2 regions of the Verrucosispora sp. WMMD703 genome follow, and region 2 is predicted to be linked to the other one. Evidence: riboswitches for the same ligand, from Rfam matches in the RefSeq annotation. Region 2 holds a riboswitch; the other holds the start of a gene.
The links. A riboswitch is a leader RNA that binds a small molecule or an ion and turns the genes downstream of it on or off. The one in region 2 is predicted to bind S-adenosylmethionine.
Positions count from the first base shown of each region.

Region 1 (5,486 bases), 2.4 Mb from region 2:
CCGCGATCGTGGTCGGGCTCGTCGTGCTCGTGGCCGTGCTGCGCCGCCGGCACCGTCGCCAGGACACCTCCGTGCATCCGGAGTACGCGGACACCCCGCTGGCCGTGCGCCGGCTGCGCAAGGAGTACGCCGACGGCTTCGTCGCGGTCTCCGAGGTGGACTTCGAGGTGCACCCCGGTCAGGTGGTCGGCCTGCTCGGGCCCAACGGCGCCGGGAAGACCACCACGCTGCGGGTGCTGATGGGGCTGACCCAGCCGACCGCGGGGGAGATCTACGTCTTCGGGCACCGTCTGGTGCCCGGCTCGCCGGTGCTGTCGCGGATCGGTGCACTGGTGGAGGGGCCGGGGTTCCTGCCGCATCTGTCCGGCCTGGAGAACCTTGAGGCGTACTGGCGGGCGACTGGCCGGCCGAAGGCCGACGCCCACTTCGAGCAGGCACTGGAGATCGCTGGGCTGGGTTCCTCGGTACACCGGCGGGTGCGTAAGTACAGCCACGGCATGCGGCAGCGCCTCGCCATCGCCCAGGCCATGCTCGGTCTGCCGGAACTGCTGGTGCTCGACGAACCGACCGACGGGCTGGACCCACCGCAGATCGCCGAGATGCGCCGGGTACTCCAGCGGTACGCGACCGACGGTCGGGCGGTGCTGGTCTCCAGCCACCTGCTCGCCGAGGTGGAGCAGACCTGTACCCACGCCGTGGTGGTGAACAAGGGCCGCATCGTCGCCTCCGGACCGGTCGAGGAGATCGTCGGTGACTCGCCCAGCGTGCTGTTCGAGGTGAGCGACCCGACCGCGGCCCGGACCGTGCTCGACGGCCTCGGCGGCGTACGGGTGCTGGACGACGCCGACGGGCAGTTGGTGGTGGACACCAACGGCACCGCCCGCAGCGAAGTGGTCGCCGAGCTGGTCCGGGCCGGCATCGCGGTGGACCGGGTGGTGCCCCGGCGCCGCCTGGAGGACGCCTTCCTCGCCCTGGTGGGCGAGAACTCTCGGGGAAGCGGGGACCGGTGATGGCGGGATCGACTGTCGAGCCGACGCGGGACACGACAAGCGTCGCCGCCTCGGGAGCGGCGGCGGGTTACCGGCCCGCCCGGACGCTGCCGTTCGGTGCCGAGTTCCGCCGGCAGGCGTCGCGTCGGCGTACCCAGTTGGCGCTCGGCTTCATGGTGCTGCTGCCGCTGATCATCCTGATCGCGTTCCAGTTCGACACCAACGACGACGACAACGGCGGGGGCGAGTTCGGCAGCCTGATCGATCTCGCCACCTCTGGTGGGTTGAACTTCACCCTCTTCACCATCTTCGTGTCCGCCTCGTTCCTGCTTGTCGTCGTGGTCGCGCTGTTCTGCGGCGACACGGTGGCGAGCGAGGCGAGTTGGGGAAGCCTGCGCTACCTGTTGGCGATTCCGGTGCCCCGCGCCCGACTGCTCACGGTGAAGCTGCTTGTCGCGCTCGCGTACTCGGCGCTGGCACTGATCCTGCTCGCCGGTACGGCACTGGCCATCGGCACCCTGCGCTACGGCTGGTCGCCGCTGCGCAGCACGGTCGCCGCGCAGTTGGAGCCGGGCGAGGGGCTGCTGCGGTTGCTCGCGGTGCTCGGGTACCTGGCGATCGTCCTGCTGGTGGTCGCGGGCCTGGCCTTCCTGCTGTCGGTGACCACCGACGCGGCGCTGGGCGCGGTGGGTGGCGCGGTGCTGCTGTGGATTCTCTCCAGCATCCTGGACCAGATCACCGCGCTCGGCGCGATCCGGTCCTTTTTGCCGACCCACTACAGCACCGCGTGGTTGGGGCTGCTCTCCACGCCCGTACAGACCGACGACATCGTGCGGGGCACGGTCTCGGCGATCTGCTACGCGACCGTGTTCTGGGGTCTGGCGTTCTGGCGTTTCACCCGCAAGGACATCACCAGCTGAGCCCGCTGTCCGCGCCCGCTCCGCCCGTGTGCTCCGTCCGGTCAGAGTAGCGGGACCGGTGTGGTGGGCGGCGGGTTGGGCACCGCCCGCGTCGGCTCCGGCGTGCTCGGCTCGCGTTTCTGCCAGGCGCTGACCCCGAGCCGGTCGGTGTTGCCCAGGTCGATGTGGCCCTCTATGACGACCCGTTGCGCGGGCCGGCCGCGCAGCGGGGCGACGTCGAGGTGCTCGGCGTTGGTCGCCACCACTGTCGGGTTGTCGACCAGGTTGCGCCAGAGCAGGGCGGTGCCGGCCGCCTCGCCGGGGGCCAGGACCAGGGGGCGGGGTGGGTCGTCGAAGCCGGACGTGATCCCCTTCGCGCCGCGGATCACCCGAACCGGGATGACGTCGCCGTCCGCGTCGCGCAGGCGCGGCTCAGGGTAGCCGTGCAGCCGGTAGGGGCGGTCGCCGCAATTGACAAGTTCCAGGCCCATCGCCCGCAGCCCCATCGCGGCGCTGACGCCGCGGTAGGTGATCCGTACACCGGAGTCGGGGCAGCCGGACGTAGGGCCGTTGCTTCCCCCGGGATCGCCGTCCCGGGAGGGCGTGCCGCCGAGCTCGGCGGCGTCGGACGGTGCGCTGCCGGGCCCACGGGAAGCCGGGGTCGGGCCGGGCGGCGCACTCGCGAGGCCGCCGGCCGGGGCGCAGCCGGCGAGCAGGCCGAGCGTTGCGGTGATCGAGACCGACACGGCGACGAGCCGACGCCCACCGGGGGCCGGGCTGCGGACCGTTGTGGGTGGCATCGGAGCATCGTCGCACCCGGCCACGGCGGCTTGTGCTCCCGCCACCCACGTAAGCAGACCATAAGGTTTCCGTGGTAGGGGTGCCCCCGAAAGTTTCGGCCGCTAGACTGAGTGTGGGAGCGTTCCCAACAAGAGAGATTGCATCGACAACTATCTATAGATTCCGCATTCTGGTACCACCACCCCACTCGTAGGAGGTACCAATGCGTACTGACCGGTTCGGCGGGCCGGCTCTGTCCCTGTTCCGCATTGTCATCGGGCTGTTATTTCTCATTCACGGCATGTCGTCCGTCTTCGGCGTCTTCGGCGGCAACCGTGGCACCGGCGAGGCGGTGCCGCTCGGCCAGTGGCCGGGCTGGTACGCCGCGATGATCCAGTTGATCTGCGGTGCCCTCGTTCTCCTCGGCCTGTTCACCCGACCCGCGGCTCTGGTGGCGTCGGGCTCCATGGCCTACGCGTACTTCGTCGTCCATCAGCCCGAGGCGCTACTGCCGCTGCGCAACAACGGCGAACTGTCCGTCCTCTTCTGCTGGGCGTTCTTCCTGGTGGCGGTGCTCGGCCCGGGCACCTGGGCGGTGGACACGCTCTGGCGACGCGGGGCCGCCACGGTCGCCCTGGCCGAGGACGAACGGCGGTCCGTGCCAGCCTGACGGCGATGCTCAGCGGCGCCGGGGGGCACGAACGGCGCCGCTGAGGTTTCGCTCACAGGCTGAGATTGACAGGCGACGGCTGCGTCCGGATTGCCTAGACTCGGCGACACAACTGCATACCTCATCCAGAGGGGCTGAGGGATACGGCCCGACGACGCCCCGGCAACCACCTCGCGCGCTCACCGTTGAGCGTCCGGCGGGGCAGGTGCCAATTCCGTCCCCGCCGCAGGGTGCGATGCGGGGAAAGATGAGAGGACTTCGACATGACGTCGACGCTCGCCCCGTCCGGCATCGACACCGCCGCCAGCCCCGCCCGTGCCCTGGTCTGCCGGGCCTGTTCGGCCCGCTACCCGCTCGCCGCCCAGCACGCCTGTTACGAGTGTTTCGGCCCGCTGGAGGTCGACTACGACCCGGCCGCACTCGCCACCGTCACCCGCGAGCAGATCGAGGCCGGCCCGCGTAACCTCTGGCGCTACGCCGCCCTGCTGCCCGCCGGCCAGGACCCGGCCGCCCGGGTCACCCTGGACCCGGGTTTCACCCCGTTGGTGGCCGCCGACCAGCTCGCCGCCGAGTTGGGCATCACCGCTCCGCTCTGGGTCAAGGACGACAGCGCCAATCCCACCCACTCCTTCAAGGACCGGGTGGTGTCGGTGGCGCTGACCGCCGCTCGCGCGCTTGGCTTCTCCCGGTTCGCCTGCGCCTCCACCGGCAACCTGGCCAACTCGGTGGCCGCGCACGCCGCCCGGGTGGGTACGCCCTCCGTGGTCTTCATCCCCAGCGACCTGGAGCAGGGCAAGGTCGTCACGACCGCCGTCTACGGCGGTGACCTGGTCGCCATCGACGGGTCGTACGACGACGTGAACCGGCTCTGCGGCGAACTGGTCGAGACCGACGAGTTCGAGGACACCGCCTTCGTCAACGTCAACGTGCGGCCGTACTACGCGGAGGGGTCCAAGACGCTCGGCTACGAGGTGGCCGAGCAACTCGGTTGGCGGATCCCCGCCCAGGTGGTCATCCCGATGGCCTCGGGTGAGCTGCTCACCAAGATTGACAAGGCGTTCAGCGAGCTGGTCGAGATCGGCCTGGTCGAGGCCCCGGCCGGTGGCTGGAAGGTCTTCGGGGCGCAGTCGGCCGGCTGCAACCCGATCGCCACCGCACTGCACGGCGGCACCGACGTCATCACCCCGGTCAAGCCGACCGGGATCGCCAAGTCGCTGAACATCGGCGACCCGGCCGCCGGGCTGTACGCCCTGGAGGCGGTGCGCCGCACCGGTGGCTGGATGGACTACGCCGACGACGACGAGATCCGATCGGCGGTACGCCTGTTGGCGCGTACCACCGGGGTCTTCGCGGAGACGGCCGGCGGGGTGACCGTGGCGGTGCTGCGCAAGCTTGTCGAGTCGGGCCGACTGGACCCGACCGCCGAGACGGTGGTGTTCAACACCGGCGAAGGGCTGAAGACCCTCGACGCGGTCGCCGGCGAGGTCGGCCCCACCCACCGGATCAAGCCTTCGTTGCGGGCCGCTCGCGACGCGGGCCTGCTGAGCTGACGACGAACGGATTAGTAAGCGGCATTTCGCAGGGAGTGAGCGAAACACGCCGCCAGGGACTTGACGACCGCAAACGGACGGCGCAAGATGCTCCGTGCGGGAGGGCGCTTCGCCGTAGACTTTCAGTCTTTACGACCCAGCGCCGGAGGCGTTGTGCGATCGTCCCTCCCGACCAACGTCCGAGCGGGCCAGCGAAAATTCGCTGGCCCGCTCGTCTGTCGCTGGCGCAGGCTGCCGGCATGACCATCACCATCACCCCGGTCTGGGCCGCCGACGAGGCGGCCGTCGAGCAGGCGTATCAGATCGGTGCCGCACAGGTGGCCGCCGACGAGCCGGACTTCCCGCCGCTCTGCCGGCGACGATTCACCGCCCTGCTCCGCCATCCGATGCCGGGCTACGAAACCAGCATGCTGCTGGCGCGGATCGACGGTGTGCCGGCCGGTTTTCTCCGACTGGACCTGCCGCAGCTGGACAACACCGAAAACGCCTCCGCTGAGCTGATCGTGCATCCGGCACGACGCCGCCGAGGCGTCGGCCGAGCGTTGGCCGAACATGGCCTCGGCCTGCTACGCGATCGCGGGCGTAAACGGGTGAGTGC
Region 1 covers NZ_JBMHMM010000004.1:6,188,067-6,193,552, reverse strand. Annotated here, with positions in the region: gene ACN26Z_RS28775 (alpha/beta fold hydrolase) at 1-1,010, shown strand, start outside; gene ACN26Z_RS28770 (ABC transporter permease) at 1,010-1,909, shown strand; gene ACN26Z_RS28765 (DUF4232 domain-containing protein) at 1,951-2,688, opposite strand; gene ACN26Z_RS28760 (DoxX family protein) at 2,892-3,338, shown strand; SAM riboswitch class I at 3,457-3,592, shown strand; gene thrC (threonine synthase) at 3,602-4,888, shown strand; gene ACN26Z_RS28750 (GNAT family N-acetyltransferase) at 5,128-5,486, shown strand, end outside.
Region 1: linked by a shared signal. The riboswitch ahead of thrC (threonine synthase) and the one ahead of ACN26Z_RS17995 (ABC transporter substrate-binding protein) in region 2 are both predicted to bind S-adenosylmethionine.

Region 2 (5,486 bases):
TCACAAGCAGCGCTGGGACGACGTGTTGTGCACAGCTTGTCGCGGCGTCCACAGGGGGCTGCGGGGTCGGCGTGGCCTGGGGCAGGCTCGGTCGCCGTGGATGCCGTGCTCCGATCGCTCGTCGAGGCTGGTGGTGGTGTGGTGACCCGCGCCCAGGCCCTTGAGGTGGTACCGCCGTGGACGTTGCGGCGGGCGTACCGCAGTGGCTGGCTGCGTCGCGTGCTGCCGGCGGTCTACGTCGACGGCTGCCGCAGCCCGCTGGAGATCTGGGGTCATGACCGGGTCTTCACCGGTCCGGGGATGCCGGTGCTGATGCGACAGGTGCGTGTCCGGGTGAACAAGCGAACCATGTACCTGGACCTGTTCGCCGAGCAGGAGCGAGTCAACATCGAGCTGGACGGTGCCACCTCGCACGGCGACCCGCGCCAGCGTGAGATCGATCTGCGGCGCGACGCGTTACTCGCCACGGTCGGCATCCTGGTGGTCAGGTTCAGCCACCGTCGCCTCGTGCGGGAGCCCGACGAGGTGCGCCGGGAGACCCTCGCGATCCTCGCCGGCCGCCGTCGCTGACCAACGACTGCCCGAGGTCACAGCACCTGGGACAGGAAGCGGCGTAGCCGGGGGTGCTGCGGCGACTCGAAGACGGACTCCGGCTCGCCGGCCTCCAGCACCACCCCGGCGTCCATGAAGGCGACCGTATCGGCGACCTGGCGGGCGAAGCCCATCTCGTGGGTCACCACCACCATCGTCATGCCCTGGGCGGACAGCTCCGCCATCAGCGCCAGCACCCCCTTGACCAGTTCCGGGTCGAGCGCGGAGGTGGCCTCGTCGAAGAGCATCACCTGGGGCTGCATGGCCAGGGCCCGTGCGATGGCGACCCGCTGCTGCTGGCCGCCGGACAGGTGAGCGGGCCGGGCGTCGGCCTTGGCGGCCAGGCCGACCCGGTCGAGTTCGGCCCGGGCCCGGGCCACCGCCTCGTCCTCGCCGAGCCGGCGGATGCGACGCAACGGCAGCGTGATGTTGCGCAGCACGCTCATGTGCGGGAAGAGGTTGAACTGCTGGAACACCATGCCGATCCGCTGCCGCAGGGCGTCCGGGTCGTCGCGCAGCACGCTGCGCCCGTCCAGCAGCACGTCGCCCCGGTCCGGTTCGAGGAGCCGGTTGACGGTACGCAGCAGGGTGGACTTGCCCGACCCGGACGGGCCGATGACGCACGCGGTGCCGCCGCGCGCCACGTCCAGGTCCACCCCGCGCAGTACCCGGTGACGCCCGAAGGCGAGGTGCACGTCGCGCAGGCTCAGGCTGACCGAGGTGTTCATCGTTGGTTGCCTCCGGCGGCGCCGGGCAGCGCCAGGTCCAGGTCGTCGGGGTCGTCGGTCGGTCCGGCCGCCGGCCGGCCGTGCCGCAGTCGCTTGTCGATCCAGTTGACGGCGTGGGTCAGCGGCACGGTCAGCGCGAGGTAGAACAGCCCAGCCAGCAGCAGCGCCGACTGGTTGCCGGTGTTGGCCGCGTAGTCCTGACCGATCCGGAACAGCTCGCGCTGACTGGCCAGCAGGCCGAGGAAGTAGACCAGGCTGGAGTCCTTGATCAGGGCGATGAGCTGGTTGACCCAGGCCGGCAGGATCCGCCGGATGCCCTGCGGGATGATCACCCTCCGCATCGCCTCGCGCCAGGAGAAGCCCAGCGCACGGGCCGCCTCCAACTGGGTGGCCTCCACCGACTGGATACCCGAGCGGAAGATCTCCCCGAGGTACGCCGACGCGATAAGCGACAGCGCCAGGATGCCCAACGGGTACGGGTTCGGCCCCCACACCTGCATGCCCAGCGGGGCCAGGCCGACCCCGATCAGCAGGATCGTCGCCGCCGCCGGCAGGCCCCGGAACACGTCGGTCCAGACCCGCGCCGGCCACTGCAGCCAGCGGGTACGCGAGATTCCCGCCACCGCCAGCAGGATGCCGAGTGCCGAGCCGAGCAGGGCGGCGGTGACCGCCAGGATCAGCGTGTTCGGCAACCCGACGGTGAGCATCTCGGGTAACGCCTCACGCATCGACTCCCAGTCGAAGAACGTCTCCCACAGGGTGTGCAACGGATCCACGGGTCAACCTCCGCCCTGCTCGCTCGTGCTCCTACCGTCAGGAAGCGGCCGGAGCCGACACCTCGCCACTGCCCGGGGTGAAGTCGACCGGGATCGGCCGGCCCGGGTAGTACTGCTCCTGAAGGCGGGTCCAGGTGCCGTCGGCGATCACCTCGTCGAGGGCCCGGTTCAGCGCCTCGCGCAGCGCGTCGTTGCCCTTGGCGAAGGCGTACGCCGTCGGTGCCGGGCTGAGTTCCTTCGCCGCCACCGTGATCTTGCCGCCGCTGTCCGCGGCGGTCTTCTCGCCGATCTCGGCGGGGGCGATCCAGGCGTCGGCGGTACCGGCCTTGAGCTGGTTGATCGCGCCGTTGTAGTCGGGCACCCGGACCGGGTCGAGGCCCTTGTTCGTGGCGTAGTCGTCCTGGACGGTGCCCTGCACGACCACCACCCGCTTGCCGGGCAGTTCGTCGAAGCTGCGCAGCGCCGATCCGGCGGGCACGTCGAGCCCGAAGTAGCCGAAGTCGTACCCGTTGCCGAAGTCCACCGTCTTCTTGCGTGCCTCGGTGATGGTGATCGAGGAGCTGCCGACGTCGAACTTGCGGTTGCCGACCTGGGCGAGCAGGGCGGAGAAGTCGGTGCCGACGAACTCCACAGTCAGGCCGAGCTTGTCGGCGGCGGCGACCAGCAGGTCGTTGTCGAAGCCGGTGAACTTGCCGTCCTTGAGGTACACGTTCGGTGGTGCGTCGGTAATGGTGCCGGCCCGCAGCACGCCCGGCTGCACCAGGTTGTACGGGTTGTCGGCCGCGTTGCCGGCGGAGTTCGAGCCGCAGGCGGTGAGGGTGGCGGCGCCGAGGATGGCGGCGACGCCGACGGCGGCGGCCCGGGTCAGGGCAGGAAGGAATCGCACAGGTGTCTCCTGGTTGAGCTGCGGCGGGCACGGACGTGCCACACCGACGGTCCGCCGCAGGGCGGACCGCTGGGATGGGGATCGATGACAGATCGGTCAGCCGACCCGTCAGGGATCAGTGACCGGGGCGCTGCGGTCAGCTACACGCGGCGCTACAGACCCGCATCATGTCGACGTGCCGACGCCGGGTCAGGCCCGGGCGGGCCACAGATCGATCGCGGTACGACATGGTTCTCCTCAAGGTCGTGATGACCTGGGAACCCAGGCCACGCTTGCACCGGTGGTTGCACCGATGCCTGGTCCTCACCCGGGGCACCCCTGCGCGGTGGAGGGTTGCCGGCCAGCGAGCCGGGGCTTGGCGCTGGCACTCATGACCTGCGGCCGAGGCTAGCAGCCGCTGACCGCCCAGCGTCCACCCGTTATGACCACCCTCACCCCGACCCCCCGTACGCCGACCTCCCACCCGGGGCGTACGCCGGTTGGGGTGTTGCCGGGGAAGCGCGTGATCCCTTACCGTCTGCTGAGCGGTGGGCGGTGCGGTCCGCATCCGAGAAGCCACCGCCGGTGATCCGTCACGTGGGCCGGGAGGGTGGAACTCCCAGGCCCGATGCGCGTGGCGGGTCGGGCCGGCGGGCGAACCCCGAACCGTGCGGCGGCGCGTCGAGGCGCCGGGCCGGCGGCGTCGGGAGCGCGGACATCCACCGGGAGCACCCGTGTATCTCACCCCTCACGAGCAGGACCGCCTGCTCGTCCACGTGGCGGCCGACGTCGCCCGACGTCGCCGCGAGCGCGGCCTGCGTCTCAACTATCCGGAAGCCGTCGCGGTGATCACCGCCTTCCTGCTCGAAGGGGCCCGCGACGGTGCGTCCGTGGTCGACCTGATGGCCGCCGGACGCACCGTGCTCAGCCGGGACGACGTGCAGGACGGCATCCCCGAGTTGCTGGGGGAGGTGCAGGTGGAGGCGACGTTCCCGGACGGCACCAAACTGGTGACTGTGCACCACCCGATCCCGTGATCCCCGGGGAGATCCTGCCGGCGGACGGGCCTGTCGAGATCAACGCCGGGCGGCCGGTGACCACGCTGCTGGTGGTCAACACCGGTGACCGGCCGGTGCAGGTCGGGTCGCACTACCACTTCGCCGAGGCCAACCCGGCGCTGGATTTCGACCGGGACGCCGCCTGGGGGCAGCGGCTCGCGGTACCGGCCGGCACCTCGGTGCGGTTCGAGCCGGGCGTGAGCCGCCGGGTGGACCTGGTGCCGCTGGGTGGCGCGCGGATCGTGCCGGGCCTGCGCGGCGAGTGCGCCGGAGCGCTGGACGAAGGACGGAAGGCGTGAGCATCGTGGAGCGGAACCGCTACGTGGCCCTCTACGGGCCGACCACCGGAGACCGGATCCGGCTGGCCGACACGAACCTGCTGATCGAGATCGAGCACGACCACTGTGCCGGCGGTGACGAGGCGGTCTTCGGCGGCGGCAAGGTGATTCGCGAGTCGATGGGTCAGTCCCGGGCCACCCGCGCCGAGGGCGCCCTGGACACCGTCATCACCGGTGCGGTCGTCCTCGACCACTGGGGGGTGGTGAAGGCCGACGTCGGGCTGCGCGACGGGCGGATCGTCGCGCTTGGCCGAGCCGGCAACCCGGACACCATGGACGGTGTCCATCCGGACCTGGTCATCGGCCCGGCCACCGAGGTGATCGCCGGCAACGGCCGGATTCTCACCGCCGGGGCGGTCGACACCCACGTGCACTTCATCTGCCCACAACTGGTCGCCGAGGCGCTCGCCAGCGGAGTCACCACCCTGGTCGGCGGCGGCACCGGCCCGGCGGAGGGCACCCGGGCCACCACCGTCACCCCGAACGCCTGGCACCTGGCCCGGATGCACGAGGCCCTCGACACGTTCCCGGTCAACGTGCTGCTGCTCGGCAAGGGCAACACCGTCTCGGAGGAGGCGCTGTGGGAGCAGTTGCGGGCCGGGGCCGGCGGGTTCAAGCTGCACGAGGACTGGGGCACCACCCCGGCGGCGATCGACGCCTGCCTGCGGGTCGCCGACGCCTCCGGCGTGCAGGTCTCCATCCACACCGACACGCTCAACGAGGCCGGATTCGTCGCCGACACCCTGCGCGCCATCGGCGGCCGGGCGATCCACTCGTACCACACCGAGGGCGCCGGCGGCGGGCACGCGCCGGACATCATCACCGTCGCCGGTGAGCCGAACGTGCTGCCGTCGTCGACCAACCCGACCCGCCCGTACACCCGCAACACCCTCGCCGAGCACCTCGACATGCTGATGGTCTGCCACCATCTCAACCCGGCCGTGCCGGAGGACCTGGCGTTCGCCGAGAGTCGGATCCGACCGTCCACGATGGCGGCCGAGGACCTGCTGCACGACCTCGGGGCGATCTCCATCATCGGCTCCGACTCGCAGGCGATGGGGCGGATCGGAGAGATCGTGCTGCGTACCTGGCAGAGCGCACACGTGATGAAGGCGCGGGTGGGCGCCCTG
Region 2 covers NZ_JBMHMM010000004.1:3,801,103-3,806,588, reverse strand. Annotated here, with positions in the region: gene ACN26Z_RS18010 (DUF559 domain-containing protein) at 97-570, shown strand; gene ACN26Z_RS18005 (amino acid ABC transporter ATP-binding protein) at 588-1,319, opposite strand; gene ACN26Z_RS18000 (amino acid ABC transporter permease) at 1,316-2,095, opposite strand; gene ACN26Z_RS17995 (ABC transporter substrate-binding protein) at 2,133-2,981, opposite strand; SAM riboswitch class IV at 3,245-3,357, opposite strand; gene ACN26Z_RS17990 (urease subunit gamma) at 3,695-3,997, shown strand; gene ACN26Z_RS17985 (urease subunit beta) at 3,994-4,317, shown strand; gene ACN26Z_RS17980 (urease subunit alpha) at 4,314-5,486, shown strand, end outside.